Regions from separate parts of the Buttiauxella sp. genome, predicted to be linked through region 4. Evidence: predicted binding sites of a transcription regulator. Region 4 holds the regulator's gene; each other region holds the start of a gene.

The links. The regulator Fur, encoded in region 4, represses iron uptake genes when iron is present. The targets are predictions, from matches to a motif close to ATAATAATGAGAACNACTATCAA.
Positions count from the first base shown of each region.
Region 1: a site for Fur is predicted at 4,244-4,266, ahead of WBL83_RS02860 (siderophore-interacting protein). Genes of this name have one in related genera too.
Region 2: a site for Fur is predicted at 3,019-3,041, ahead of fes (enterochelin esterase). Genes of this name have one in related genera too.
Region 3: a site for Fur is predicted at 1,248-1,270, ahead of sufA (Fe-S cluster assembly scaffold SufA). Genes of this name have one in related genera too.

Region 1 covers NZ_JBAVHX010000004.1:521,520-528,982, forward strand. Annotated here, with positions in the region: gene mfd (transcription-repair coupling factor) at 1-717, shown strand, start outside; gene ldtC (L,D-transpeptidase LdtC) at 944-1,864, shown strand; gene bhsA (multiple stress resistance protein BhsA) at 2,061-2,318, opposite strand; gene WBL83_RS02855 (TetR/AcrR family transcriptional regulator) at 2,567-3,199, shown strand; gene WBL83_RS02860 (siderophore-interacting protein) at 3,251-4,144, opposite strand; gene iutA (ferric aerobactin receptor IutA) at 4,338-6,527, shown strand; gene WBL83_RS02870 (Gfo/Idh/MocA family oxidoreductase) at 6,682-7,463, shown strand, end outside.
Region 2 covers NZ_JBAVHX010000009.1:27,781-35,243, forward strand. Annotated here, with positions in the region: gene entD (enterobactin synthase subunit EntD) at 1-420, opposite strand, end outside; gene WBL83_RS07110 (TonB-dependent siderophore receptor) at 538-2,820, opposite strand; gene fes (enterochelin esterase) at 3,100-4,347, shown strand; gene WBL83_RS07120 (MbtH family protein) at 4,365-4,586, shown strand; gene WBL83_RS07125 (enterobactin synthase subunit F) at 4,594-7,463, shown strand, end outside.
Region 3 covers NZ_JBAVHX010000004.1:372,605-380,067, reverse strand. Annotated here, with positions in the region: gene WBL83_RS02155 (aminoglycoside phosphotransferase family protein) at 72-899, shown strand; gene sufA (Fe-S cluster assembly scaffold SufA) at 1,313-1,681, shown strand; gene sufB (Fe-S cluster assembly protein SufB) at 1,690-3,174, shown strand; gene sufC (Fe-S cluster assembly ATPase SufC) at 3,191-3,937, shown strand; gene sufD (Fe-S cluster assembly protein SufD) at 3,912-5,192, shown strand; gene sufS (cysteine desulfurase SufS) at 5,189-6,409, shown strand; gene sufE (cysteine desulfuration protein SufE) at 6,423-6,839, shown strand; gene ldtE (L,D-transpeptidase LdtE) at 6,940-7,463, shown strand, end outside.
Region 4 covers NZ_JBAVHX010000009.1:240,164-247,626, reverse strand. Annotated here, with positions in the region: gene kdpD (two-component system sensor histidine kinase KdpD) at 1-214, shown strand, start outside; gene kdpE (two-component system response regulator KdpE) at 211-888, shown strand; gene pgm (phosphoglucomutase (alpha-D-glucose-1,6-bisphosphate-dependent)) at 939-2,582, opposite strand; gene seqA (replication initiation negative regulator SeqA) at 2,608-3,153, opposite strand; gene ybfF (esterase) at 3,348-4,124, shown strand; gene ybfE (LexA regulated protein) at 4,260-4,541, shown strand; gene fldA (flavodoxin FldA) at 4,693-5,223, shown strand; gene fur (ferric iron uptake transcriptional regulator) at 5,506-5,958, shown strand; gene chiQ (ChiQ/YbfN family lipoprotein) at 6,049-6,375, opposite strand; gene chiP (chitoporin ChiP) at 6,423-7,463, opposite strand, start outside.

The DNA of each region.
Region 1 (7,463 bases), on a different contig from region 4:
TATGCATGGTTGCTGACGCCGCATCCAAAAGCGATGACCACCGACGCGCAAAAACGCCTCGAGGCTATCGCGTCTCTCGAAGATTTGGGTGCCGGTTTTGCCCTCGCCACGCATGACCTGGAAATTCGTGGTGCCGGTGAATTGCTCGGCGAAGGCCAAAGCGGTTCCATGGAAAGTATCGGTTTCTCGCTATACATGGAAATGCTGGAAAACGCGGTCGATGCCCTTAAAGATGGCCGTGAGCCGTCACTTGAAGATTTGACCAGCAGCCAGACCGAAGTCGAACTGCGTATGCCTGCCCTGCTGCCGGATGATTTCATCCCGGACGTCAACACGCGCCTGTCGTTCTACAAGCGCATCGCCAGTGCAAAAACCGGCCATGAACTCGACGAACTTAAAGTGGAGTTGATCGACCGCTTTGGTTTGTTACCGGATCCGGCTCGCAACTTGCTGGATATTGCTGCGTTACGCCAGCAGGCGCAGAAGTTGGGTGTGCGTAAAATCGAAGGTAACGAGAAAGGTGGCGTGATTGAATTTGCCGAGAAGAACCATGTGAATCCGGTATGGCTGATTGGTTTACTGCAAAAACAGCCGCAACATTACCGTCTCGATGGGCCAACCCGACTGAAATTTATTGAAGATCTCGCCGATCGCAAAGCTCGCATGGAATGGGTGCGTAACTTCATGCATCAGCTGGCGCAGAACGCAGCGGCATAATCACGCGCAGAAACTGACTAAAGTGCCTTAGATATCTCTAAGGCACTCAATTTGAAACATTTACACATCCTTTCAATCCACCAGGATTTCCCTACACGCTCTCCCGTCATAATCATCGATTAACTTTTTTATAACATCCGCATACTTTAAAAGGTTTACCGTGACGACCTCTCAGAGCGTTTCAATATCCCGCAAAGCTCGCGTCATTCGCTGGCTGGCTTCGATTATGCTGGTTAGCGCAACAATGGCCTCGTTTCAAGCTGCCGCCAACTCTTACCCTTTGCCGCCCGAAGGAAGCCGTCTGATCGGCAAGAATTTTTTCCATGTGGTGGAGGATAATGGGGGGTCGCTTGAGGCGATTGCGAAAAAATACAATGTCGGTTTCCTGGCTTTACTGCAGGCAAATCCAGGTGTTGACCCTTATGTTCCTCGTGCAGGAAGCGTGCTGACCATCCCGCGTCAGATGTTGTTACCTGATGCGCCTCGCCAGGGGCTGGTACTTAACCTCGCCGAGTTGCGGGTGTATTACTATCCGGCAGGTAAAAACAGCGTCACCGTTTACCCGATTGGTATTGGCCAACTGGGTGGAGACACCGTGACGCCAACCATGGTGACGACCGTTTCAGATAAGCGAGCCAACCCAACCTGGACGCCAACTGCCAATATCCGCGCACGTTACCTGGCAAATGGCATCAAACTCCCAGGCGTGGTGCCAGCCGGGCCGGATAACCCAATGGGTCACCATGCGATTCGCCTCGCCGCCCATGGTGGTGTCTACCTGTTACACGGCACCAACGCTGACTTTGGTATTGGGATGCGCGTGAGTTCTGGTTGCATTCGCCTGCGCGATGACGATATTAAAGCTCTGTATAAAGAGATGCCGGTCGGCACGCCTGTGCGAATCATCAATACCGCGATCAAAACCTCGGTCGAACCCGATGGCACCCGTTTAGTGGAAGTGCATCAGCCGCTGTCGAAAGATATTAATGACGATCCCAAAGTGCTGCCGATCGTGCTGACCGAGCAGATGAAACAGTTCCAGTCCGCAACTGAAACGGATGCCGTGGTGATGGAACAAGCGATGCAACACCGTTCTGGTATGCCAGTAGAGGTGAACGCACAGAGCGTTCCAACCAACGAAATTTAGCTTTTTCCATTGGTGAATAGATACTAAACAGGTGTTGTAGGGTGGATAAGCGTTAGCGTCATCCACCATTTTCATCAGTTTTGTCAGATGACGCTGCGCTTATCAGACCTGGGAAGAGGTTTATGTTGAGCTTAAAGGCCCTGTTTTTAACAGGGCCTTTTTTTGGATTCTTAAGCAATGCTCAGAGGGTAGTTATTTACTTATAGATAACCGCAGTCCCGTGCAAAGTATTTGGGCCAGTCACTGAAGTAATACGGTAAGAACTTGCACCCATTTGGTCTGCTTTTTCAGCAAGTTGCGCTTCCAGAGAATCGAGGTTAGTCCCGGCTGTTGCAGTCACAGTACCGATTTTCTGTTGGCCTGCTGGAGTGGCTTGCACTTCTACAGCGGCGAAGCTTGCGAAAGAAACTGAGCTAAGAACAACGGCAGCGATCAGAGTTTTTACGTTTTTCATGTTATGTACCTTGAGCAGTTGATTTGTAAGGTCGTAAAGTTATTTACTTAACGATCGATAACTAAATCATAAACGTGATCTGCATCACACGTCAAATTAATTTTATAACGTTCATTAACTATTTTATAAAAGTACTATTTATCATTAAGATAGGATTAATTTATTTTTATCCTAAATGCCTGTAGCTACTGCGGGTTTTTATTTTTATAATGATCGTTCATTAAACAGACAAAGGTTCAACGGCGCACATGTCATCTGATACAAGTTGCATTAAAAAAAGCCGTGGCCGTCCGAAGGTGTTTGACAGGGAAGCAGCACTCGACAAGGCCATGGCTCTGTTCTGGCAACACGGTTATGAAGCCACCTCGATGGCGCATTTGGTCGAAGCTACGGGCGCAAAAGCCCCGACGCTGTATGCCGAATTCACCAATAAAGAAGGGCTATTCCGGGCGGTGCTGGATCGTTATATTGCGCGTTTTACGCAAATGCGTGAGGCGTGCTTGTTCTGCGAAGAACGGACGCTTGAAGAAGCGTTGGAAGATTATTTATCGTTGATTGCCAAACTCTTTACCGAGAAAGACACACCAACGGGATGTTTTATTATCTGTACTTCGTCAGTACTTGCGGCCTCTTCGGAAGATATTGCCGCCGTGATAAAAACACGCCAGTCGATGCAGGAAGAAACGTTGGTACGTTTTCTGACTAAACGTCAGGAGAAAGGTGAAATACCTGCCAGCAGCTGCGTTCGTAAGCTGGCTAAATACCTGTGCTGTATTATTCAGGGGATGTCGGTAAGTGCGCGTGAAAACGCCAGCTATGACGAGCTTTTGCAGATAGTGAACACCACCATGCGTCTGATGCCTGAACTGAAGAAAATCTAAATGCAGTGAGGCGGATTACTCAAATTCATCCGCCTTATCTTTTGCAGTACTTTATTTCTGGCGTCCTTTACTCCAGTAAGCCATAAAGTTGATAGCATCGTGGTTTACCCCACATTCCCCAATCAAATAACGCCGCAGCATTTTCACCACAGTCGATTCCCCGGCAACCCATCCATAAAACGTCGTACTGTCGGTGGTGGCTTTATCCCACAGCAATTCGCCTTCAGCTTCCTCGTTGATCGCTTCAACAACTCCAGCCGTTTTAGGCAGTTGCGCTTCGGCTTTTACCGCAGGTAATAAGCACTCGCCGTGGCTGGCATTCGCGGGTTTACGCGGCAACCAGTGAATACGGGCGAAGCTAAATTCGCTTAAATCAACACAATCCCCCTGCTCTGGCACTTCAAAAAATGCCTGGATTTGCGGAGGGTTTTGCTGAGCCGCCAGCAATTCAAGAATCCCCCGCGCCGCTGGCAGTGCGGTTTCATCGGCAATAATTAATCCCTGACGCAAGCCTGCCGGTGGCGTCCATTCATAACCGCCGCTGTCTTGCGGGTAATCTGCATTGGGGGCGACGATTTGGATTTGATCACCGGGTTTCGAGGCGATCGCCCATGCGGAGGCCGGTCCTTCTGTTCCATGACTGACGAATTCAACCGTCACCTCCTGGCGCTCGCGGTCAACGTGGCGCAAGGTGTAAGTGCGCACAATCGGCCGCTTCTCTTTGGGCAATTCTTGCAGCAACTGATACCACTGCGCTTGCTCAGGCAAAGCGGGGATCGAGCCATCCTCTGATGGGAATAGCATTTTGATTCGTTGGTCCGGCGAATCACATTTCATTCTGGCAACATCGACGCCGCCAAATACCAGGCTCAACAGTGATGGTGAAACCTGCGATTTATTCACTAGCTGCACATTAAACAATCGATAGCCTTGCACTCCAGACATTTCGACTCCTTTGCCGCTCACGGCCACGCTTGAAAAAGTAAACCACAGAAATCATGTGATTATTCATAAGATTAATTTGAGAAATACTATCAATTGAGATTGATAATGAGAACCGTTATCGGCAAAATTCTGTGCGTTCATATTACAAAACATTTTTAAATGTTAATTATTTCCCATCCAAGGAAAGATGATGATGCATAAAAACGCGCGCTGGGTGCTTAACCCGTTGCTTCTGGCGATGATGTCTCCGGCTTTCGCACAGCAAACGTCCGAAGAAAACATTACGGTTTCTGCCAACCGTATGCACCGCACCGTTGCTGAGATGGCGCAGACCACCTGGGTTATCGAAGGTGCTGAGCTTGAACAACAGATCCAGGGTGGCAAAGAGCTGAAAGATGCCCTTGCGCAGCTCATTCCTGGTCTGGATGTGGGTAGCCAGAGTCGTACCAACTACGGCATGAATATGCGTGGCCGTTCTATCGTGGTGTTAGTGGATGGTGTGCGCCTGAACTCGTCCCGTACCGATAGTCGCCAGTTGGATTCTATTGACCCGTTCAATATCGAGCATATTGAAGTCATCTCCGGCGCCACGTCACTGTATGGCGGCGGCAGTACCGGTGGCCTGATTAATATCGTGACCAAAAAAGGCCAGCCTGAAACTCAGATGGAATTTGAAACCGGTCTTAAATCAGGTTTCAACAGCAGCAAAGATCATGATGAGCGTGTTGCGGGTGCCATATCAGGTGGTAACGACCATGCTTCCGGGCGTCTTTCAGTGGCTTATCAAAAGTTTGGCGGTTGGTTTGATGGCAATGGCGACCAGACCTTGCTCGACAATACCCAGACCGGTTTGCAATATTCAGACCGTCTGGATGTAATGGGCACCGGTACGTTAAATATTGATGAAACTCAACAACTCCAGTTGGTGACGCAGTACTACAAAAGCCAGGGTGATGATGATTACGGCCTTAATCTGGGGCAGAATTTTTCTGCAGTAACCGGTAACGGCAAGGCGTATGTTAGCGATGAGCTGAATTCAGACCGCATTCCTGGCACCGAACGCCATCTGATTAGCCTGCAATACTCCAACAGCGATTTCCTCGGCCAGGAATTGGTTGGGCAGATTTATTATCGTGATGAATCGCTGACGTTCTATCCGTTCCCGACGCTGACCCGTAACACGGTCACCAGCTTCTCCGCTTCTCAGCAAGACACTGACCAGTACGGTGCAAAACTGGCGCTGACCAGCCAACCGCTCGACGGCTGGCAGATAACGTATGGTGTCGACGCCGATCACGAGAGCTTTACCTCGAATCAGATGTTCTTTGATTTGGCGAAAGCTAACGCCTCGGGTGGCCTGAACAACCAGAGTATTTATACCACTGGCCGCTACCCTGGCTACACCATCACTAACCTCGCCCCGTTCCTGCAAACCAGTTATGACATCAACGACTTGTTTACTGTTAGTGGCGGTGTGCGCTACCAGTGGACTGAGAATAAAGTGGATGACTTTATTGGGTTCACTCAGCAACAAGGCATTGCGAACGGTATCGCAAATTCAGCCGATGCTATCCCTGGCGGCAGCACCGATTACGACAACGCGTTGTTCAATGCCGGTGTGCTGATGCACATCACCGAACGCCAACAAGCGTGGTTCAACTTCTCGCAAGGTGTTGAGTTGCCTGATCCGGGCAAATATTACGGCAATGGCACTTACCGCCTGTCGAATGGCCATTACCAGCTCCTGAATAGTGTGAACGTTGGGCAGTCTAAACTTCAGGGGATCAAGGTCGATTCTTATGAGTTAGGCTGGCGCTATACCGGTGATAGCCTGCGCAGCCAGGTTGCGGCGTACTATTCCTTGTCCGATAAGTCTATCGCCATCAACCGTGCCGATATGACCATCAATGTACAGGACGATCAGCGCCGTATTTACGGTGTTGAAGGTGCAGTGGATTACTTCATTCCGGACTCAAACTGGAGCACCGGTGTTAACTTCAACGTGCTGAAATCCGAGACGAAAGTTGACGGAAAATGGCAGAAATGGGACGTGATATACGCCAGCCCATCAAAAGCCACCGCCTACGTTGGCTGGGCACCTGATCCGTGGAGCCTGCGAGTGCAAAGCCAGCAGACCTTTGATTTGACCGATGCGAGCGACAATAAGATCAATGGCTACAACACTATCGACTTTATTGGGAGCTATGCTTTGCCTGTGGGCAAACTCAGCTTCAGCATCGAAAACTTGCTGGATGAAGATTACACCACCGTGTGGGGCCAGCGCGCACCGCTGCTGTACAGCCCAACTTACGGCAGCCCATCGCTGTATGAATACAAAGGCCGGGGACGCACTTACGGCGTGAACTATTCGCTGCTGTTCTAAGTTAAGGTTCGATAAAACGACTCACACAGGCTGGTGAAACCCAGCCTGTGTTTTTACGCGTGTTCACACATTCCTGCTCGACCGAAGCGTAATAGTCATTTAAAACATAAGGACTCTTATTATTGATGCAGTTTATATTTGGTAAGGTCAAAGTATGCTGGCAGGGTTTATTGGTTTAGGTTCGGTCATCGAAACAGCTTATCTTCCGGCGTTACGCCGTATATCTCCTCCCGATCTGGAGCTTTATGGATTTGACGTCGACACCACGCGTCAAATAGACGGTATCAGCCGCTGTGATTCTCTGGAGGCCTTACTGGCATTGCCCCTCGACGTGGTGCTGATAACCACCTCTTCGCTTCATCATCTCCCTGTACTTGAGCGAGTACTGCAAAGCAACGTCCCAGCGATTGTGGTTGAAAAGCCCGTTGCCGCCACACTTGCACAACTCGAAAAACTCGAAACAGTGCTTCAAGAGCCGCAAATTGCCGCTCGCGTGCTGGCGTTAGATCACTGGATGGTTCGCACTCAAGCCTGCGACCACATTCACATCTTCAATGAAATAAGCCGAATTGAAGGGTTCTTATGCGAACCCAGCGGATTTAACGCAGCGGGCGAGCCTGTTGCGCTGAACTTCGTCACGGGTGAAGCGGATACCCGTCAGTTGCGCCATCCTGACGGCGTTATTGTCGACATTGGGACTCATGTTCTCGCCATGATGCGCGAAACAGTTCGTCTACTCGGCGGGAATGACCGGCTAAGCGTTGAACTCACTTACGCCCGTGACCGTCTGGGTAATGCGATTGCCACCGGTGATGTAACGACTGCCGAAGGTGAAGCACTGTTAAGCGGCACCATGAGCGATATCCCGTTTACCCTGCATCTCAATAAATATGCCGGGCCGGCAGGCGGGCAAAAAGGTATGCGAATTTATCTTCA
Region 2 (7,463 bases), 210 kb from region 4:
CAGTTCTTTCTCCGCGCTATCAATAATGCCTTCGTATATATCGTGCGCCACGGCGAGAGGCATGATTTCCTCAAAGTCGATGCCTGTTCCCACGCGTGAAATGGGGTTGTCAGCCATCACGGTTGCCAGCGCCACATTGCGGCTGTGCGTAATGCTGCCGGTAAATCCAGGTGGCCAGCAAGGTTCGCGGTGCAAGCCTATTCCCGGTACATCCTCCGTTATTCCATGAAAACGCAGCGCTTCACGGGCGGCTATTCTGCCAGCCAGATGTTCGGCCTGGCGTTTAATGACGGCATGGGATAAATGGCGATGATGGGGGAGACAAAGCAGGTCGTCGGGATGAAACGTTGAGGCGTCAAAATCGACGCGGAAAACGCGCACACCAGGGCGGAAATCGAAATGGGAAAGTTGATATTGCATGGCATCACTTAAAAACAGCGTCAGTCTTGTCGGATGACGCTGCGCTTATCCGACCTGGGAAAAGATGCTGTTGTAAGGCGGATAAGCGCACGCGCTATCCGCCCTACAAGCAGAAACTTAGAAGTGTGTATTCAGACTCACAAAGTAAGTACGACCAGAATCGTTATAAGTTGCGGCACCTGCGCCATACATATAACCGGTGTTCCCACCTGTGGTCTGGGCATTACCCGCACGCCAGTGACGTTCGTCGAAAAGGTTATCGATACCCGCCGTCAGGCTCACGTTCTTAGTCGCATCCCAACTTCCGCTCAGGCCAACGATGCTATACGGGCTAACTTCGTTAGTTTCTGAACCTGTTGCTGGCTGACCTTTGTAGTTGTACTTCTTCGGCTCTTGTTTGCCGTACCAGGTAAAGGTCGATTGCACAGAGAGATCCTGGCGAATCTGCCAGCTCAGCGTGGAGTTCAACGTATATTCCGGGATCACAGACAGACGTTCGCCCGTCTCTTTATTCTTACTTTCCAGCATATAAGTGATGTTGTTCGTCCAGTTCACGCTTTCGGAAACCGGCACGTTTAACGCACCTTCCAGACCTTCTACCAGCGCTTTAGGAATGTTTTCCCACTGATAAATATCTGTTTTTGTGCTGCCTTTAGCGGTCTGACCGACAGGCGCGTAACCCGCTTCAATCTTGTCGCGGTAGTCGTTACGGAACCAGGTCACCCCTGCCAGCCAGCCATCACGTTTGAACTCAAGGCCGATCTCTTTGTTGACGCTGGTTTCAGCTTTAAGATCGTCATTACCCATCATGTAGCAGCCCACACCGGTGCCGCTGGCGTAGCAACCCTGGCCTTTGCTGTACAGAATGTAGTTCGGGTTGGTTTGATACAGGCTTGGCGCTTTATATGCTTGTGCGATCCCCATTTTCAGGGTGAAGTCATCGCCTAAACCTTGAGACAGGTTCAGTGACGGGCTCCAGTTGTTGCCCACAATACTGTGGTGATCAAAACGCAGGCCCGGCGTCAGCATGGTGCTGTCGGTCAATTCCATGTTGTCTTCAGCAAACAACGAGAAGATCTCGGCCTGGGAGTACGGGCTACGGTCGGTGCTGCTGGATCCTGGAATATCACCGCCCATAAATGTTTGATTATTTGAGCTTAAATCTTTCATCTTCTGCTGGTTCCATTCGGTACCCAGCGTCAGATTTTGATTCACAAGATAATCAATCGGGATGTTCACTTCGCTGTGCAACAGCACGTCGCTCAGGTCGATATCACTGAACTTATCGCTGGAGAAGATACCTTCAGTACCGCCTGCCAGACCTTCCTGCATGCGCGAGTTGCGGGTGTGCTCGTATTGCACCCAGTTGCTGGTGGTCAGGCCGTCATCCCAGGCGCCATTCCAGGTCAATGAGTAGTTCTGGCGATAAAGACGGTTCGTCTCGTTGCCATAGTTATCTTTAACGATTTGGTTGGTGTTGGTGTTCTGCGTATCGCCGGAATAGAGGTTACCCTGGCGGCTGTAGCCCGCTTCCAGTTCCAGTGACTGCATCGGCGCAAAGTCCCAACGCACCACACCGTTGATGTCTTTATTGATCACACCTTCGCGGCCAGCTGGCAGCGTATCCGCGTAAATCCCGGTACGTTCAGACTGATGACCCTGGTTAATGTCCCAGGCGTCGGCCTGAGTTTTGTCCAGGTTACCGTACAGACGGAAGCTGAAATCTCCGCCCAGCGGGCCATTCAGGCTAAAGTTGGTACGTTTGGTCGAGCCTTCATCTTTGTGCTCAGGCGCATTGAGATAGGTGTTCCAGGAACCGTGCCACTCGCCGGTGCCTTTTTTGGTGATGATATTCACCACGCCGCCTGCCGCACCGTTACCGTAACGCGCAGCCGCAGGGCCACGAATCACTTCAATGCGTTCAACCATTTCTGGTGGTACCCAGCTTGCGTCGCCGCGCGTATCACGCTCGCCACGCCAGCCCAGACGCACGGAGTTACGGCTGGTCACCGGTTTACCGTCGATGAGGATCAGGGTGTTTTCCGGACCCATGCCGCGAATATCAATCTGGCGACCGTTACCGCGCTGACCACTGGTGGAGTTGCCGGTCAGGTTCACGCCCGGCATGGTGCGGACAATTTCGGAAATATCACGAGCTGGCGGGCGCTTTTTCAGCTCCTCAGCGGTGATGGTGGAAACACCAGGAGCCTGCAAGTTTTGCTCGGCCGCGGTCACCACCATGGTGTCTTCGTCACCAGGATTTTGTGTGTTGTCGTTCGCGGAAGCAGCGGTTTGAGCCGTTGCAGCTGCCGTCTGTTCTGCCGCAAAGGCAGGAGCAGCGGCTCCGTATATCCCCAAATTAATCAGCATCGCGAGGGAATAGTTAATTTTTTTATTCATTATGGCGGCCTGCTTTTCCGCTGTACCCGGCGTTATTCCGTTCCCAGAGGGATCGAGCACAGCATGGATTCCACTTAGTGATACCGAAATCTCCCCGCCAGTCGCCCTGAAATGAGGGAATTGTGCGGTCAGTTCGGCAATTTATTGTTTTTGCACCAGGAAGCTGGTAGCTCAAAGCGCGGAAATACGCTATTGCAAATGAAAATAATTATCAATAGTATTATCAATATATTTCAGGATTATTGATCGTTATCAATAATTTCATAGGGTTATGTTCGAGTGGAAAATTTGCTGACAGGAAGTGAAGGCTGGTGGCAGGCAAAACGGGCGCAAGGGATCCCCTCCGTGACCTGTGAAAAAGACGGTCAATGTAAGGTGGATTTTTGGTGGCGCGACCCGCAAGGCTGCGAAAAAACCTCACCGACTAAACGAGTCTGGATTTACATCACTGGCGTCACCGACCATCACCAACGCTCTCGTCCGCAAACGCTTGAACGCCTGGCGGGCACCGATGTCTGGCACTGGGAAACCCAACTCAGCAGCACCTGGCGCGGCAGTTACTGTTTTATCCCTTCGTCCTGCGAAGAGGATTTCCCCGCGCAAGCTTTTGAAGGCATGGTGCCGGATCGTATGGCATTGCGTGAAGGCTGGCGAAAGCTGCTGCCGCGCGCGATTGCCGACCCGCTCAATCCCGAAAGCTGGCACGGCGGACGTGGTCATCCGATGTCCGCACTTCATCTGCCAGATGCGCCAGCGCAAGCCGCCTGGGAACACCTCGAACCGCCATACCACGAGGCGCAGTGCATCACCTGGAGTAGCACGCGATTAAACAATCAGCGCAGGGTGTGGATTTTCGCCACCGGCGACGCATCTCCTGAGCAGCGCCCGCTAGCGATTTTGCTCGATGGGCAATTCTGGGCAGAAGGGATGCCCGTATGGCCCGCGTTACAGGCGCAAACGGATGCCGGAGAGTTGCCGCCTGCGGTCTACGTGCTGATTGATGTCATCGACAACGCGACGCGCAGTAACGAACTGCCGTGTAATGCGCAATTCTGGTGTGCGGTACAAGACGAACTTTTGCCACTGCTTCGCACCCATGTCCTTTGGCGTGAAAACCCGGAAACCACGGTGGTGGCGGGGCAAAGTTTTGGTGGGCTGTCAGCGCTTTATGCCGCACTCCACTGGCCGGAACAATTTGGCTGTGTGCTGAGCCAGTCCGGTTCGTACTGGTGGCCGAAGCGTGAAACCGCAGGACAGGGTGGGCAACTAATACAGCAGCTTGAAGACGGGCTGCAGTGCGACAAACCGTTACGTATTTATCTGGAAGCAGGGGTCAGAGAACCGCTCATCCATCAGGTCAATCAACGAATTTATCCCTTACTACAACAAACACAGCGAGCTGTTTTCTACCGTCAGGTTGACGGTGGGCACGATGCGCTTTGCTGGCGAGGCGGACTGCTAGACGGTTTAGCCTGGCTGTGGAAAACGCCTTATGAGTCCCGCGATGCGAAGTATGACGGGCATTGATAAAAAAGGAGTAAGGCATGGAATTCAATAATCCATTCGACTCGTTGCAGAGCCGTTTTTTCATTCTTGAAAATGCGCTACGGCAGTTCAGTTTATGGCCTGAACATTGCGCATTACCGGATGGCTGGCAGGTGGTTTGTGAACCCGCATCACACGACGAATGTCAGCGTTGGCTGCTTGAAAACTGGACACAGTTACAGCCCTCAACCTTTGCGCAAGTTGGGGTGAGCGGTGAGTGAATTGATAATGACACCTGCACAAGAACAACCTCTCGATACGGATCCCGACACTCATCTCGACAGTATGCCCCTCGTCGCGGCGCAGCCCGGCATCTGGATGGCGGATCAGCTATCGCCACATGCCAATGCATGGAGTGTGGCTCATTATGTTGAAGTAAACGGTGAGCTTAATGAAGCGCTGCTGTGTCAGGCCATCGTTGCCGGAATGAAAGAGGCTGACACCCTTTGCATGCGCTTTAGTGAAGTGGATGGCGAAGCGCGTCAGTGGGTGGTTCCTGACGCTTCATTCACGCAGCCAGTTTGCCAGGATCTGCGTGGAGCCACTGATCCTGAAGCGGCAGCACTCGCGATTATGCGCGACGATCTCGGGCAGGATTTACGCATCAGTAGCGGCAAACCGCTTTACCATCATCAACTACTGCGCGTAGGTGACACGCGCTGGTTCTGGTATCAACGTTTCCACCATTTGGTCGTCGATGGCTTCAGTTTCACCGCCATTACCCGCCGTATCGCCAATATTTATAGCGCTTACTGCCAGGACCAGACACCTGAACCCGCCCCATTTACCCCGTTTAAAGAGGTGGTCAGCGAATACCAGCAGTACCAAAAATCTGACGCCTGGCAGCGCGATGCCGCGTTTTGGGCGACTAAAACCCAACAGCTGCCGCCTCCGGCAACGCTTTCAACCACACCGCTGACAGGACCTGGGTCTACCACGCAACTGATTCGCCAGTCGCTGCATGTTGACCGCACTGAGTTTCAGGAACTGGTGAACAGCGCACGCCTTAAAAATCTCACCGCCGCCGATATGGCAATAGGGCTGGTGGCTTTGTGGCTCGGGCGCTTAAGCGGACGCGTGGACTATTCTGCGGGCTTCATCTTCATGCGCCGCATGGGTTCTGCTGCGTTGTGTGCAACCGGCCCGGTGTTAAACGTGCTCCCCTTTGGTGTGCGTATCGAACCTGACTTTACCCTTGCGGCACTGGCCGCAAATCTGGCGAAAGAGTTAAAAGGCATGCGCCGTTACCAGCGCTACGATGCCGAACAAATTCAGCGTGATTTAGGGAACGTGTCCAGCGGCGAGCCGTTATATGGTCCGGTACTGAACCTGAAAATGTTCGATTACCGACTCGATTTCAATGGCATGGAAGGGATAACCCATCAACTGGCATCGGGGCCGGTGCGTGATCTGGAAATTGCGCTGTATATCAGCGAGCAAGGTGACTTCTCCCTTGAGATCCTCGCCAATGCCGGGCGTTATAAAGCGCACACGTTGCAGCAACATCTCGATCGTTTACCGCTTCTTTTGCGCCAGTTTGCGGCCAATCCCGCATTACGTTGTGTTGACGCTCAACTGCTGCATCAGTCCGAAACCGCATTACTGGACAGCGTCAATGCCACGCAAACGCCGGTTCCGGCGACAACGCTCAGCCAGTTAATTGCCGAACAGGTTCTGCGTACGCCTGATGCTCCTGCACTGGCGGATGAACACCATCAGTTCAGCTATCGCGAGATGCATCAACAAGTGCGTGCCCTGGCGTGTGAGTTGCAGGCGCGTGGGGTGAAACCAGGCGATGTGGTCGCTGTGGCATTACCGCGTTCGGTGTTTTTATCACTGGCGTTGCAGGCCATTGTGGAAGTGGGTGCTGCCTGGTTGCCGCTCGATACCGGTTATCCCGATGACCGTCTGCATATGATGCTGGAAGATGCGGCGCCACGTTTGCTGCTAACCGCCGAAGATCAGCTGCCACGTTTTAGTTGCCTCCAGAGTTTGCAAACCTTCAGTTACCAGACGTTGCTGGACACCCGGAATTTGCCGGAACGCCACTCCCTTTCGCTTCCTGAACACACCGCGTATGTGATTTTCACCTCCGGTTCAACGGGGCGCCCGAAAGGGGTGATGGTGGGGCAACAGGCTATCGTTAACCGCTTGTTGTGGATGCAAAATCATTATCCGTTAACCGACGATGATGTGGTTTTACAGAAAACTCCGTGCAGTTTTGATGTGTCGGTGTGGGAGTTCTTCTGGCCGTATCTGGTCGGCGCACAACTGGTGATGGCTCCGCCGGAAGCGCACCGCGATCCTGAGGCGTTACAGCAGTTGTTTAGCCGTTATCGCGTCACGACCACCCATTTTGTGCCGTCGATGTTAAGTGCGTTTGTCGCGGCACTGAATGACGACGAGGCGATTGCCAGCTGTGGCACATTACGTCGCGTTTTCTGTAGCGGAGAGGCGCTGCCAACCGAGCTGTGCCGCCAGTGGGAATACCTGACCCATGCACCGTTGCACAACCTTTACGGGCCAACGGAAGCCGCGGTTGACGTGAGCTGGTATCCGGCGTTTGGTGATGAACTGGCGCGGGTATCCGGAAGCAGCGTGCCGATTGGCTGGCCGGTGTGGAATACCGGTTTACGCATCCTGGACTCTGCGATGCGCCCGGTTCCGCCAGGCATTGCCGGCGATCTTTACCTCACGGGTATTCAGCTGGCGCAGGGCTATTTATCCCGCCCGGATCTCACCGCCAGCCGCTTTGTCGCCGATCCTTTTGCCCCAGGCCTGCGGATGTATCGTACCGGTGATGTGGCGCGCTGGCTGGATGACGGCGCGGTGGAATATCTCGGGCGCAGTGATGACCAGTTAAAAATCCGTGGTCAGCGTATTGAATTAGGGGATATCGACCGCGCGTTGCAGGCGTTACCGGATGTCGCGCAAGCGGTCACTCATGCCTGTGTGCTGAACCAGGCGGCGGCCAGCGGGGGTGATGCACGCCAGTTGGTCGGTTACGTGGTTTCAGCATCGGGTCAGGCTTTGCCTCTTGAGCCATTGCGTGAACAGCTTAGCGCGGTTCTGCCTGCGCATATGGTGCCGGTAACGCT
Region 3 (7,463 bases), on a different contig from region 4:
CTATAAGTTAGAATGGTTCACATGCCTGTCGCATTCAGTGTTTTACACGATAAGGAAGTAAGGAAAATATTATGGATATTAGCGGGTTCACACTCTGGTTAGATCGCTGGAACCTCATTCCAGATGGTACACCGTTCACAACTCATACCTCCAGACTCCTGCCTGTTGAGACAGTAACAGGAGGTATGAAAGCCATGCTTAAAATCACAGATGATGCGGATGAGCAATCCGGTAATGCTCTGATGTCATGGTGGGAAGGAAATGGCGCAGCACAGGTTATTGCATATGAAAATGAAGCCATTCTTCTCGCACGCGCAATGGGGGAGGCATCACTCTCCTCTATGTCCCGGGAAGGTCAGGATGCTGAGGCGTGTCGGATTTTATGCCTTACAGCAAACAGACTTCACACCATCCCAAAACGTCCTTTACCACAACTTCCGACTCTGGATGAGTGGTTTTTTCCTCTTCAATCAGCAGCCCAGCAGTATGGCGGCATCCTGGCGCGTAGCGCTGAAATAGCAGAAGAGTTGTTATCGACTCCACAAGAGTTAGTCGTATTACATGGCGACTTACATCATGAGAACGTTCTTGATTTCGGTGCCTCAGGCTGGCTGGCCATTGATCCAAAAGGAATCATCGGTGAACGAGGATTCGACTTTGCCAATATTTATACCAATCCGGATCTTGGCAATCCTGTGCCCCGGGTTGCTACTCTCCCAGGAATATTTAAACAACGACTGAATCTCGTTTGCGAAATGGCGGGCCTTGATAGAGAGCGTCTACTCAAATGGATAATTGCGTGGTGCGGACTCTCAACAATATGGTCATTTGAGAGCAACGAAACAGCATCCATAGCATTAGAAGTTGCAGCGCTGGCATTGTCCGAACTGAATCAGTGAACAGCCAGTCTCGAGTTAAATGTCCCGTAGGCCACCTGTCTGGATCTTGCAACAGGAAGTGGTGGACTATTTTCACGTCACCAGATTAAACAGAAATAGTTAAACTGTTGATGTTCCAGTAAATCGTTGTTTTCAGGCATTTTAGGTTACCTATCGCATAAATCGGTATTCTCTATACATCTTTTACTTTCTATCACCTATGCTTTCTTTCTACAGATTAATCCTCGTTGTATCAGTGAGTTAAATAGCTCATATCACCGTCTGCAAGAGTTTCAGCAGGGTCTATCCTTAGTTAAGGCGACTAAAAATGAAGCATTTTCCGAATACCCCTGTTATCAGGATGTTGTATTGATAATTGTTATCATTAACATAGGGTATTGGCCTTTGGGCGGCAAAACATGAAGAGGTGAACTATGGATGTGCAAACCGGTAGCTTCGATCCCAGTGAATTCGCCTGGAAGGGACTGACGTTAACCCCTGATGCGTGCTCACATATTCGCAAACTGGCAAGCCAGCAACCCGGCTTTCTCGGCGTCCGTCTGGGCATAAAACAGACAGGTTGCGCGGGCTTTGGCTACGTGCTCGATAGCGTAAAAGAGCCAAAACCTGACGATCTCCTTTTTGAAACCGACGGCGCGAAGCTGTGGGTACCGCTATCTGCGATGCCGTTTATCGACGGGACGGAAGTCGATTACGTGCATGAAGGATTAAACGAAATTTTCAAATTCAACAACCCGAAAGCACAACACGAATGTGGTTGTGGTGAAAGCTTTGGGGTGTAGGCGGGATTATGTCACGTAACACTGAAACGTCTGAAGAAGTGCAAACCTGGGCGGGTGGCCATCACTACAAAGAAGGCTTTTTCACCCAGCTCAAAACTGACGAACTGGCTCACGGCATCAACGAAGATGTCGTGCGGGCGATCTCTGCGCGACGTAATGAACCTGAATGGATGCTGGAGTTTCGCCTGAGCGCTTTCCGCGCCTGGCTTGAAATGGAAGAACCGCACTGGCTGAAGGCTCATTACGACAAACTCAACTATCAGGATTACAGTTATTACTCCGCACCATCCTGTGGCAGCTGCGATGACAACTGCGAATCGCAACCCGGCGCTGTCCAGCAGCCGGGCAGCAACGCCTATCTGACGGGCGAAGTGGAAGAAGCGTTCAAACAGCTCGGGGTGCCGGTGCGTGAAGGCTCAAATATTGCTATGGATGCGATTTTTGACTCCGTCTCTGTTGCCACCACGTATCGTGAAAAACTCTCCGGGCAGGGCATTATTTTCTGCTCTTTTGGTGAAGCGATTCATGAATTCCCGGAGCTGGTACAGAAGTATCTCGGTACTGTTGTTCCGAGTAACGACAACTTCTTCGCGGCACTCAATGCGGCAGTGGCTTCCGATGGCACCTTTATTTATGTGCCCAAAGGTGTGCGTTGCCCGATGGAGCTCTCGACCTATTTCCGCATTAACGCCGAGAAAACCGGCCAGTTTGAACGCACCATTTTAGTGGCGGATGAAGGCAGTTATGTCAGTTACATTGAAGGATGCTCCGCACCGGTGCGCGACAGCTATCAGCTGCACGCCGCCGTGGTGGAAGTCATCATTCATAAAGATGCTGAAGTGAAATATTCCACGGTGCAAAACTGGTTCCCGGGCGACGGCAATACGGGCGGCATCCTGAACTTCGTCACCAAGCGTGCGTTGTGCGAAGGGGCGAACAGTAAAATGTCCTGGACGCAGTCCGAAACCGGCTCGGCGATTACCTGGAAATACCCCAGCGTGATTTTGCGCGGTGATAACTCCATCGGTGAGTTTTTCTCCGTGGCGTTGACGGCCGGGCATCAGCAGGCTGACACCGGCACCAAGATGATCCACATCGGCAAAAACACCAAATCGACGATTATCTCGAAAGGCATCTCTGCCGGACACAGCCAGAACAGCTATCGCGGGCTGGTGAAAATCATGCCGACCGCCACCAACGCCCGTAACTTTACCCAGTGCGACTCCATGCTTATTGGGCCGGACAGCGGGGCGCATACCTTCCCGTATGTCGAATGCCGCAACAACACCGCCCAACTGGAACATGAAGCGACCACCTCGCGTATCGGGGAAGACCAGTTGTTCTACTGCCTGCAACGCGGGATACCACAGGACGATGCGATTTCAATGATCGTCAATGGATTCTGTAAAGACGTGTTCTCGGAACTGCCGCTCGAATTCGCGGTGGAAGCACAAAAATTATTAGCGATTAGCCTTGAACACAGCGTCGGATAAGAATTAAGGGAAAATTATGCTGAGCATTAAAGATCTACAGGTAAGCGTTGAGGACAAAGCGATCCTGCGCGGCTTAAGCCTTGAAATTAAACCGGGTGAAGTGCACGCGATTATGGGGCCGAACGGCTCAGGGAAAAGTACGCTTTCTGCCACGCTCGCCGGGCGTGAAGACTATGAAGTCACTGGCGGACAGGTGCATTTTAAGGGCAAAGATCTGCTGGAATTATCGCCGGAAGATCGCGCCGGAGAAGGCATTTTCATGGCCTTCCAGTATCCGGTAGAAATCCCGGGCGTCAGTAACCAGTTCTTCCTGCAAACCGCGCTGAATGCGGTGCGCGAATATCGTGGCAAAGAGGCTCTCGACCGTTTCGATTTCCAGGATTTGATGGAGGAAAAAATCAAATTGCTGAAAATGCCGGAAGATTTGCTGACCCGTTCGGTGAACGTCGGTTTCTCCGGTGGTGAGAAAAAACGCAACGATATTCTGCAAATGGCGGTTCTCGAACCTGAACTTTGTATCCTGGATGAATCAGATTCTGGGCTCGACATTGATGCGTTGAAAGTGGTTGCGGAAGGGGTGAATTCCCTGCGCGATGGTCACAGGGCGTTTGTCATCGTCACCCACTACCAGCGTATTCTTGACTACATCAAACCTGATTTTGTTCATGTGCTTTATCAGGGGCGAATTGTGAAATCAGGGGATTTCAGTCTGGTGAAACAACTGGAGGAGCAGGGTTATGGCTGGCTTACCGAACAGCAGTAACGGCAACGCCCTACAACAGTGGCATCACCTGTTTGAAACCCAGGGCGACACACGCAGCAAAGAAGCCCAGGAACATATGCAGCAAATGCTGCGCCTGGGGCTGCCAACACGCAAACATGAAAACTGGAAATACACGCCGCTTGAAGGGCTGCTCAATAACCAGTTTGTTTTGCCTGCATCGCAAGCGTTAAGCGAAATTGAACGTGACACGCTGGCCTTGTCGCTGGACGCCTGGCGTCTGGTGTTTGTCGACGGGCGATTTAGCGCTGATCTGAGCGACGATCTGACCAACAGCGGGTTTGACGTCACCATTGATACTCATCGAGAGTCGTTGCCTGCGGCGGTGCAGGGCGAAGTGTTCCTGCATCTCACCGAAAGCCTGGCTGAGACGGTGACGCACATTCGCGTGGCGCGTAATCACAGCCCCGCTAAAGCTCTGCTGCTGATGCATGTCACTCGTGGCAGCGCACAGGGCGAGATGAGTACCGCGCATTATCGCCACCATTTGTCGCTGGGCGAAGGCGCGCGTGCGTCGGTCATCGAACATTACGTCAGCCAGGGTGAGCACCCGCATTTTACGGGCGCGCGCTTTACGGCGGAGGTGGCAGCAAACGCTCATTTGCACCATGACAAGCTGGCGTTTGAAAACGCCCAAAGTTACCACTTCGCGCATAACGATTTGCTGCTCGGCCAGGATGCCAACGTGGATACCAACAGCTTCCTGCTGGGGGCGGCAGTGTTGCGCCATAACACCAGCACGCAGCTTAACGGTGAAAACACCACGCTTCGTATGAACAGCCTGGCGTTGCCGGTGAATAACGAAGTGTGTGATACCCGCACCTGGCTTGAACATAACAAGGGCTACTGCAACAGCCGACAACTGCATAAAACCATTGTGCGCGATAAAGGGCGCGCGGTGTTTAACGGCATGATTAAAGTGGCGCAGCACGCCATCAAAACTGACGGACAGATGACCAACAACAACTTGTTGCTGGGGCGTCTGGCGGAAGTGGACACCAAACCACAGCTTGAAATTTATGCCGATGACGTGAAATGCAGCCATGGCGCGACCATTGGCCGCATCGATGATGAACAGATGTTCTACCTGCGTTCGCGTGGGATTAAAGAACAGGCTGCACTTCAGATGATTATTTTTGCCTTTGCCGCAGAGCTTACGGAGAGCATTCGTGATGAGGCATTGAAACAGCAGGTGCTGGCGAGGATCGGCCAGCGCTTTGCAGGGGGCGAAGCATGAGTTTTTCCATAGAACGGGTGCGGGCTGATTTTCCTATTCTGAGTCGGGAAGTGAACGGGCAACCGCTGGTCTATTTAGACAGCGCGGCGAGCGCACAAAAGCCGCAAGCGGTTATCGACGCCGAGCTGGATTTTTACAGCCACGGTTATGCAGCGGTGCATCGCGGCATCCATACACTGAGCGCAGAAGCGACACAGTTAATGGAAAACGTGCGTAACCAGGTTTCGCGTTTTATTAATGCGCGATCGCCCGAAGAGATCGTTTTTGTTCGTGGCACCACCGAAGGCATTAACCTGGTCGCCAATAGCTGGGGGCGCGCTAATATCCAGGCGGGAGATAACATCATTATTTCCACCATGGAGCACCATGCCAATATCGTACCGTGGCAAATTCTCTGCGAGCATACAGGCGCGACATTACGCGTCATCCCCCTCAATCCGGACGGCACGCTGCAACTGGATGTGTTCCCGACGCTGATTGACGAACACACCAAACTGCTGGCGATTACTCATGTTTCAAACGTACTGGGTACTGAAAACCCGGTGCAGGAGATGATTGCCACCGCCCATCAGGCAGGGGTAAAAGTGCTGGTGGATGGCGCACAGGCCATCATGCACCACGCTATCGATGTGCAAGCGCTGGACTGCGATTTCTATCTGTTCTCCGGCCATAAAATCTATGGCCCGACGGGGATTGGCGTGCTGTATGCGCGCGAAGAAATCCTGCAAAACATGCCGCCATGGGAAGGGGGTGGGTCGATGATCGCAAGTGTTAGCCTGACGGCTGGCACCACTTACGCCGCTGCACCGTGGCGCTTTGAAGCGGGTACGCCTAATACCGCAGGCATTATCGGGCTGGGCGCTGCGTTGCGCTATGTCGAGAGCCTTAATCTGGCTGAGGTGAGCGAGTATGAGCAATCGCTGATGCGCTACGCACAGCAGGCGCTAAACGCGGTTCCGGACCTGACGATTTATGGTCCGGACCAGCGACTCGGCGTTATCGCGTTTAATCTGGGCAAACATCACGCTTATGACGTGGGGAGTTTCCTCGATAACTATGGTATTGCGGTTCGTACCGGTCACCATTGCGCGATGCCGTTAATGGCGTTCTACCAGGTTCCGGCGATGTGTCGTGCCTCGTTCGCCATGTACAACACTGAAGAAGAGGTGGATCGGCTGGTGGCAGGCTTACAGCGCATCCATCGTCTGTTGGGCTAACAGGGAGAAAGCCATGGCCACCATGCCAGACAAAGAAAAGTTGCTGAAAAATTTCAGTCGTTGCAGCAACTGGGAAGACAAGTATCTCTACATCATTGAACTTGGCGGGCGGTTGCCGGCGTTTCCGGAAAGCGAGCGCAAAGCGGAAAACACCATTCAGGGCTGCCAGAGCCAGGTGTGGATTGTCATGCACCAACAATCTGATGGTGTGATCACGCTTGAAGGTGATAGTGATGCCGCAATCGTCAAGGGGCTGATTGCAATCGTGTTTATTCTCTACCAACAGATGACTGCGCAGGATATTGTCGCGTTTGACGTCCGCCCGTGGTTTGAGAAACTTGAGCTTGCTCAACACCTTACACCGTCTCGCTCCCAGGGGCTTGAAGCAATGATCCGCGCAATCCGCACCAAAGCCGCCAATCTTAGCTAAACTCAAAGAACAGCTTTCATCCTGTTAACGCGAGGTAATTTAATTACCTCGTACGGCTTTCAGCATTCCGGCATTCAGCCGGTGAATACAGGAATTCAGTATGAAGCGCGCGTTCTCTCAAATAACATTAGTTTTACTCTCTGCTCTGGCCGCAAGCCAGTCAGCATGGGCCGTTGACTATTTATTGCCGCCACCTGGCAGCCGAATAATAGGTCAAAATCAAACCTACATTGTTCCTAATGACGGTAAAAACCTGGAGGCAGTCGCGGCGAAATATAATACCGGCGTGTTACTGTTAATGGAGGCAAACAATACTGTTGATCCTTTCTTACCCAAACCTGGCAGTGAGTTAACTATACCGTCGCAAATGATCCTTCCGGATGCTCCGCGCGTGGGTATTGTTATCAATCTTGCTGAACTGCGGTTGTATTATTATCCGCCAGGGCAGAATCGTGTTGAGGTTTACCCCCTCGGCATTGGTCAGCTTGGGCGAGAAACACCTGTGATGGTGACTCGCATCAGCCAGAGGATCCCAAATCCAACCTGGACGCCAACGGCAAATATCCGCGCTCGTTCAGCCGCACAAGGCATCACGCTGCCTGCGATGGTGCCAGCAGGGCCAAA
Region 4 (7,463 bases):
CAAAGAGCAGCTAATCTTTGATAAGTTTTCCCGCGGCAATAAAGAGTCGGCGATCCCGGGCGTGGGTCTGGGTCTGGCAATTTGCCAGGCGATTGTCGAAGTGCACGATGGGAAGATTTTTGCGGTTAATCGCCCGGAAGGTGGCGCGAGTTTCCATGTTATTTTACCCCTACCGCCACCGCCTGAGCTGGCTGAGATGAACGAGGCGTTGTGATATCAGTTTTGATTGTTGAAGATGAAAAAGAGATCCGCCGCTTCCTGCGCACTGCGCTGGAGGCTGAGTCGTTACGCGTCCACGAAGCCGAAACCTTGCAGCGAGGTTTGCTGGAAGCCGCCACGCGAAAACCCGATTTGGTGATCCTCGACCTCGGATTACCCGACGGTGATGGCATTGATTTTATTCGCGACTTCCGCCAGTGGAGCCAGACGCCGATTGTGGTGCTCTCGGCGCGTAGTGATGAACAAGTGAAGATCGACGCCCTTGATGCGGGTGCTGACGACTATCTCAGCAAACCGTTTGGCATTGGTGAGTTGCAGGCGCGACTGCGTGTGGTCTTACGTCGCCATGCAAGCCTTGCGCAGCCGGATCCGGTTTATCAGTTTTCAAACATCACCATTGACCTCGCCACCCGCCGCATTACCCGCGATGGCGCTGAAATCCATCTCACGCCGATCGAGTTTCGCCTGCTCGCAACGCTTTTGAATAACCACGGGAAAGTGCTGACCCAACGCCAGTTACTCAATCAGGTTTGGGGGCCAAATGCTGTGGAACACAGTCACTATTTGCGCATTTATATGGGGCATTTACGTCAGAAGCTAGAAAACGATCCGGCACGCCCGACGCATTTGTTGACCGAAACCGGGATTGGGTATCGGTTTATGTTGTAGATCCAGGATACAAAAAAGGCGCCTTGCGGCGCCCTTTTTAAATCAATTGCTTACTTCGCGTTTTTCAGCACTTCGCTGACAATTTCTACCGCTTCTTTTTCAATTTGCAGGCGATGCTCTGCACCTAAGAAACTTTCACAGTAAATCTTGTACGCATCTTCCGTACCGGAAGGACGTGCCGCAAACCAGCCGTTGTCGGTCATCACTTTCAGGCCGCCGATAGAAGCACCGTTACCCGGAGCTGCCGTTAAGCGTGCGGTAATCGGGTCGCCTGCCAGAGTGCTGGCGCTTACCATTTCCGGAGAAAGTTTAGACAAGGCGGCTTTCTGCGCAGACGTCGCGGACGCTTGCAGACGGTTGTAGCTTGGCGCACCGAAACGGGCAGCCAGTTCGTCATAATGCTGCTGCGGGTTTTTGCCGGTTACGGCAGTAATTTCCGCCGCCAGCAGGCACATGATGATGCCGTCTTTATCCGTGGACCACGGCGTGCCGTCGAAACGCAGGAACGATGCCCCTGCACTCTCTTCGCCACCAAAACCGAAGCTGCCATCGAACAAGCCATCAACAAACCATTTGAAACCGACGGGTACTTCTACCAGTTTACGGCCCAAATCATTGACGACACGGTCAATCATTGCCGATGACACCAGCGTTTTACCGACTGCCACATCTTTGCCCCACTGCGGGCGATGCTGGAACAGGTAGTTGATCGCAACGGCCAGATAATGGTTCGGGTTCATCAGGCCTGCTGGCGTGACGATACCGTGGCGGTCGTAATCCGGGTCATTGGCGAAAGCCAGGTCGAATTTGTCACGCAGTGCCAGCAAACCTTCCATCGCGCATTCAGACGAGCAATCCATACGGATAGCGCCGTCTTTATCGAGATGCATAAAGCGGAAAGTTTGATCGACATGATCGTTAACAATTGTCAGATCCAGATTGTAGTGTTTTGCGATGCGCTGCCAGTATTCGATACCGGAACCACCGAGTGGATCAACACCCAGTTTGAGGCCAGCTTTTTGGATGGCGGCCATATCGACGATATCCACCAGCCCTTCGATAAATGGCTGCACCAGATCTTGTTCTTGCACGTGGCCGCTTTTCCACGCCTGATCAAGAGAAATGCGTTTCACGTCTTTCAGGCCAGCGGCTAACAATGCGTTAGCGCGGTCTTCGACGACTTTGGTGACGTTGGTATCAGCCGGGCCACCATTTGGCGGGTTGTATTTGATACCACCATCATCAGGCGGGTTGTGCGAAGGCGTGATGACGATACCATCTGCCTGTGCGCCACCATTTTTGTTATGCGTCAGAATGGCATGCGAAATTGCAGGCGTTGGCGTGTAGCCATTTGCCTGCTGCACAATGACGTCCACACCGTTCGCAGCCAGCACTTCCAGCACCGAGATAAACGCCGGTTCGGACAACGCGTGGGTGTCTTTACCAACGTAGCACGGCCCGGTAATTCCGTTTTTTGCACGATCTTCGGCAATCGCCTGAGCAATGGCCAGAATGTGAGGTTCGTTAAAGCTATGACGTGCCGCACTCCCACGGTGACCGGAGGTTCCGAACTTCACCGCGTGTTCGCTATTCCCTACTTCTGGCTTCAGCACGTAATACTGGGCCGTCAGTTGGGCTACGTTAATCAAATCGCTCTGTTGTGCCGGTTGTCCTGCACGAGGGTGGTTAGCCATTAGCCTTTCCTTCTGACGCGAGGTGTTAGATTGTGCCGCAAACCTTTTCAATCAATTCCGCCGGGAACTGCATTGACTGCATGATGTGTTCGATCATGCTGCATTTACGGCCTGTATTGGTGTTGGTAATGACCCAGTACGGTGTGCCTGGAACATGTTTTGGTTTGGTCTGGTTGCCATTTTGCAGCAGCGTTTGCTCGTTACCTGCAAAATAGACACGCGTACGACCATGCAGCGACTCGGTCGCTTCACCAAAGGCATGTGCATCGAGGGTATACAGAGTAGAAAGCACCATCATGAAACGATTAACCGCTTTCTTTTGCTCCGCATATTCATCGGAAAGCAACAATTCACGAACCGCACGAACACGATCGCGTGATTTGTTTACGGGTTTGGCTTCCGGGGTAGCAGCAACAGATGCTGTCTGGCCGGTAGTTACTGGTGTAGCAGGAGTTTGACCGGCGCTAAATTTCAGCATGCGCCGTAAAATATCGGACGCGCTTTCACCAATGTGCTGCGTGTGGCTGGCAATGTAGCGATAGAGCTCGTCATCAACTTCAATTGTTTTCATCTTAATCCGGTGCGGTATCTTTTCTGAATTCAAGTTGTTGGAATTATAAGTACATATTCGCACAAATCCCAACCTCGGGTAGCGCCAAACTTTTGTCACACCACAAAGTCAGACTAGACTGAATGTTTGCGGCTCTGCGGCAGAATGCCGTTATGATACCCTAACCAAACGAAGTAAAAAAAAAGAACTTTGCCATGAAATTGAATGCTCGCCTGCAAACTGCGCAACAATCGACTAGTAATTCCCCCATCGTCCTGATCCACGGTCTTTTTGGTAGCCTTGATAATCTGGGCGTGCTGGCCCGCGACCTTGGGCAAGATCATGACTTGCTGCAAATTGATCTTCGCAATCATGGATTATCCCCACGCAGTCCTGAGATGAACTATGCCGCGATGGCCAAGGATGTGGTTGAAACGCTCGATGAATATGGCTTTGAGAAAGCGATAATTATCGGCCATTCCATGGGCGGAAAAGTGGCGATGGCGTTAACCGCTATTGCGCCTGAGCGTATTGATAAATTGGTGCTGATTGACATCGCGCCGGTGGATTATCAGGTTCGTCGCCATGATGAGATTTTTGCGGCTATTAATGCCGTGAGCGCCGCAGAAGTGAAAACTCGCCAGCAGGCGGCAACCGTCATGCGTGAGTACCTTAATGAAGAGGGCGTTATCCACTTCTTGCTGAAATCGTTTGCCGACGGTGAATGGAAGTTTAATGTTCCGGTTTTGTGGGAGCAGTACGAGAATATTGTCGGCTGGCAAACTATCCCGACATGGAACGAGCCCGCTCTGTTTATCCGGGGTGGCGCGTCTCCTTATGTTGACGAATCGCACCGCGAAACCCTGCTTGCACAGTTTCCGCAAGCTCGCGCTCATGTGGTTGCCGGTGCAGGACACTGGGTTCATGCCGAAAAACCTGATGCTGTTTTGCGCGCAATCCATCGTTTTATCGATCCAACAGCGGCAAACTGATTAAAAACAGACCGACTGGCCATTAGATACGGCTAACGCGTTGGCGCGCAAGCCATGCTGATGTATGATTGCGCGCTAAAATGCGCCAGAGCACCCCGCTCCGTGCCACCTGAATTCCCTGTCAGTAGTTTAATCATGGCAAAAGAACAAACGGACCGTACTACATTAGATCTGTTCGCGGACGAGCGTCGCCCCGGGCGACCAAAAACCAATCCGCTGACGCGTGATGAGCAATTGCGTATCAACAAACGCAACCAGCTCAAGCGCGACAAAGTACGCGGCCTGAAGCGAGTGGAGTTGAAGCTCAATAACGATGCAGTTGATGCACTTAATCATCTGGCTGAAGCACGCAATATCAGTCGTAGTGAGTTGATTGAAGAGATTCTTCTCGCGCAACTGAAGCAGCATCTCAGTTAGTTTTAATGCTGTTGCCCGGCTGACGATGTTGCAGTCTGTGCACATCAGGGTGATAGCAGTTTCCGCCCCGCAATGTGTTCTGCTATGATTGCCCTATCTGTGGCCAAATAGCAGCCACCATACCATTAAGTTTCAAGAGGTTATTTTACTCATGGCAATCGTAGGCATTTTTTTCGGCAGCGACACTGGTAACACCGAAAATATCGCGAAGATGATTCAAAAACAGCTCGGTAAAGACGTTGCTGAGGTGCATGACATTGCTAAGAGCAGCAAAGAAGACCTGGAAGGCTTCGATATTCTGCTTCTCGGCATTCCAACGTGGTATTACGGTGAAGCGCAATGCGACTGGGATGATTTCTTCCCGACTCTGGAAGAAGTTGATTTCAATGGCAAACTGGTAGCCCTGTTCGGCTGTGGCGACCAGGAAGACTACGCAGAATACTTCTGTGACGCATTAGGCACTATCCGCGACATTATTGAGCCGCGCGGTGCTGCAATTGTGGGTCACTGGCCAACTGCTGGCTACCATTTTGAGGCGTCTAAGGGTCTTGCTGATGACGATCACTTTGTGGGTCTGGCTATCGATGAAGACCGTCAACCTGAACTGACTGCACAACGTGTGCAACAGTGGGTAAAACAGGTTTCTGAAGAACTGAACCTGGCTGATATCCTCAACGCTTGATGCTACATGTGACGCAACCATTGGGTTGCGTCACATTGATAGATTATTCCGATTAAAATAATCGCTACAAATTTTTAACTTTTCAGTTTGTCCCTGTACAATGACCTCCTGACTAAATAGCTAACAAGGCAAATAAATCGCGACTCAGACGCCATTTTTTAGCTTGATTATGCATAATACTTGCGGTTTCCATTTAGAATTGGCAGTTCTATAATGAGACGCATTCATCTTAACGCTCACCCTGAGTCCGAGCGATCCGTTAAGCAACAGGACAATTTCCGCATGACTGACAATAATACCGCATTGAAGAAGGCCGGCCTGAAAGTCACGCTTCCGCGATTAAAAATCCTTGAAGTGTTGCAGGGTCCGGTGAACCACCATGTCAGTGCGGAAGACTTATATAAACGTCTGATTGATATGGGCGAAGAGATTGGTCTCGCCACAGTTTATCGTGTACTAAACCAGTTTGATGATGCAGGCATTGTCACTCGTCATAACTTCGAAGGCGGCAAATCCGTATTCGAGCTGACACAGCAGCATCACCACGACCATCTGATTTGCCTGGATTGCGGCAAAGTTATTGAATTCAGCGATGATTCAATCGAATCTCGTCAGCGTGAAATCGCATCACGCCATGGTATTCGTCTGACCAACCACAGCCTGTATCTGTATGGTCACTGCGCTGAAGGTGATTGCCGTACCGACGAAAATGCACACGAAATCAGCGAAAAATAATCCGCACATTTGGCCACGCTAACCTGGTGGTCAGATATAAAAAAACCGGTGAAGAAACTCACCGGTTTTTTTATTGGCTGAATTCGACCATTACTTATTGTTAGCGCGAATCTCTTGCCAGATTTTATCGCATTTCGCTTTGACGGCCTGGTCATTACCGGTGCGCGTTGCCTGGATGCAATTCTGGTAATCCAGGGTGCGAACGGTCTCTTTCTGTGCGAACTCGTGGTGTTCTTTCTCCTGAGCCAACACATTCAGCACGCTCTGACAGGCCTGAATTTTATCCGGATTCCCTTCAGCGGTATTGATACAGGCGCTATAAGCCTGTTTTAGTTTTGAATCTTCTGGTGCCGCTTTTGGCTGTGCGCAGGCGCTCAAACCTAGAGCCATCAATGTGACCAAAATGATTTTTTTCATGCTCGATATCCTTAACAAAACCGGGCGTGTTACCGCCCGGAATCAAATCAGAAAATAGTGAACGGTGCGATGACGATAAATTTCACGTCATACTCATCCTGGAAGATGTTGCCGTAACCACCGCCCCAGCTTGGGATATCGGAGTGGTTGTCGTACTGAGTGAAGTGCAGTTTGAAGAGCGTACCTTTCGCACGGCCATCCTGAATGGTGTACAACGCATCAAGGCTGTACGCAGATTCTTTCAGGCGGCTGTCGGCATCGTAGTAACCGTCAGTCGTTGGTTTAGAGCTTGGTTTAGCATCCCATGCATAAACATAAGATGCCCCTACCGCCCAGCCAGCAAGATCCCAGTTGCTCAGGTCATACATGGCACCGGCGAAGACTGCTTTCTCGCCGTTGGCGTTGAAGTCAGAACGGTTGTCCCACCACACATCAAGACGACCGTTTGAGGATGCGTAAGTTGGGGTCATACGTTGCAGGAAGTAACCCTGCTGTCCATCTGCTTTAACCATGGTTCCTTCAAGACGCAGGTCAACCTGACCCACTTTGTAGCCGAAGGTCAGTGCTTGTAACCACGCTGTGCCGTCATAAAGATCGTTGACGCTGCCGTCAGAGACTTTATCGCGTGAACCGTAGAACTGGTAGCTGGTACTCAGTGGGCTACCAGCAATATCAAATTTGTAGCTCGCTTTAGTGAAGTACTGGTCGATATACCCTTCCGCCTGACCGAATGCCGCTTCGAGGATCAGATCATTTTTGAAGTCATATTTCGCGCCCAGTGAGTGCAGATAATCGACGTTGGTGTTCTTATCATTCTGATAGAACTTGTCCATTTCCAGATGCCATGGCGCTTTGTACTCGTTGGTCCACATGTACGAGAAGCTCAGAGCACCGGAATCGCCATAATCAAAGTTTGCACCGGCTTCAGCACCCTGATACGTACCAGGCATGAAGCTCCAGTGTGGTGCTAGCAGAGATTGTCCCGTTGGCTGAATGTAACCAGCGCGAGCCCAGACAGGGCCGTATTTGAATTTAGCTGCAGCTTTATAAAGACTAATCCCACTCTTATCGCCGGAATAATCTTCATC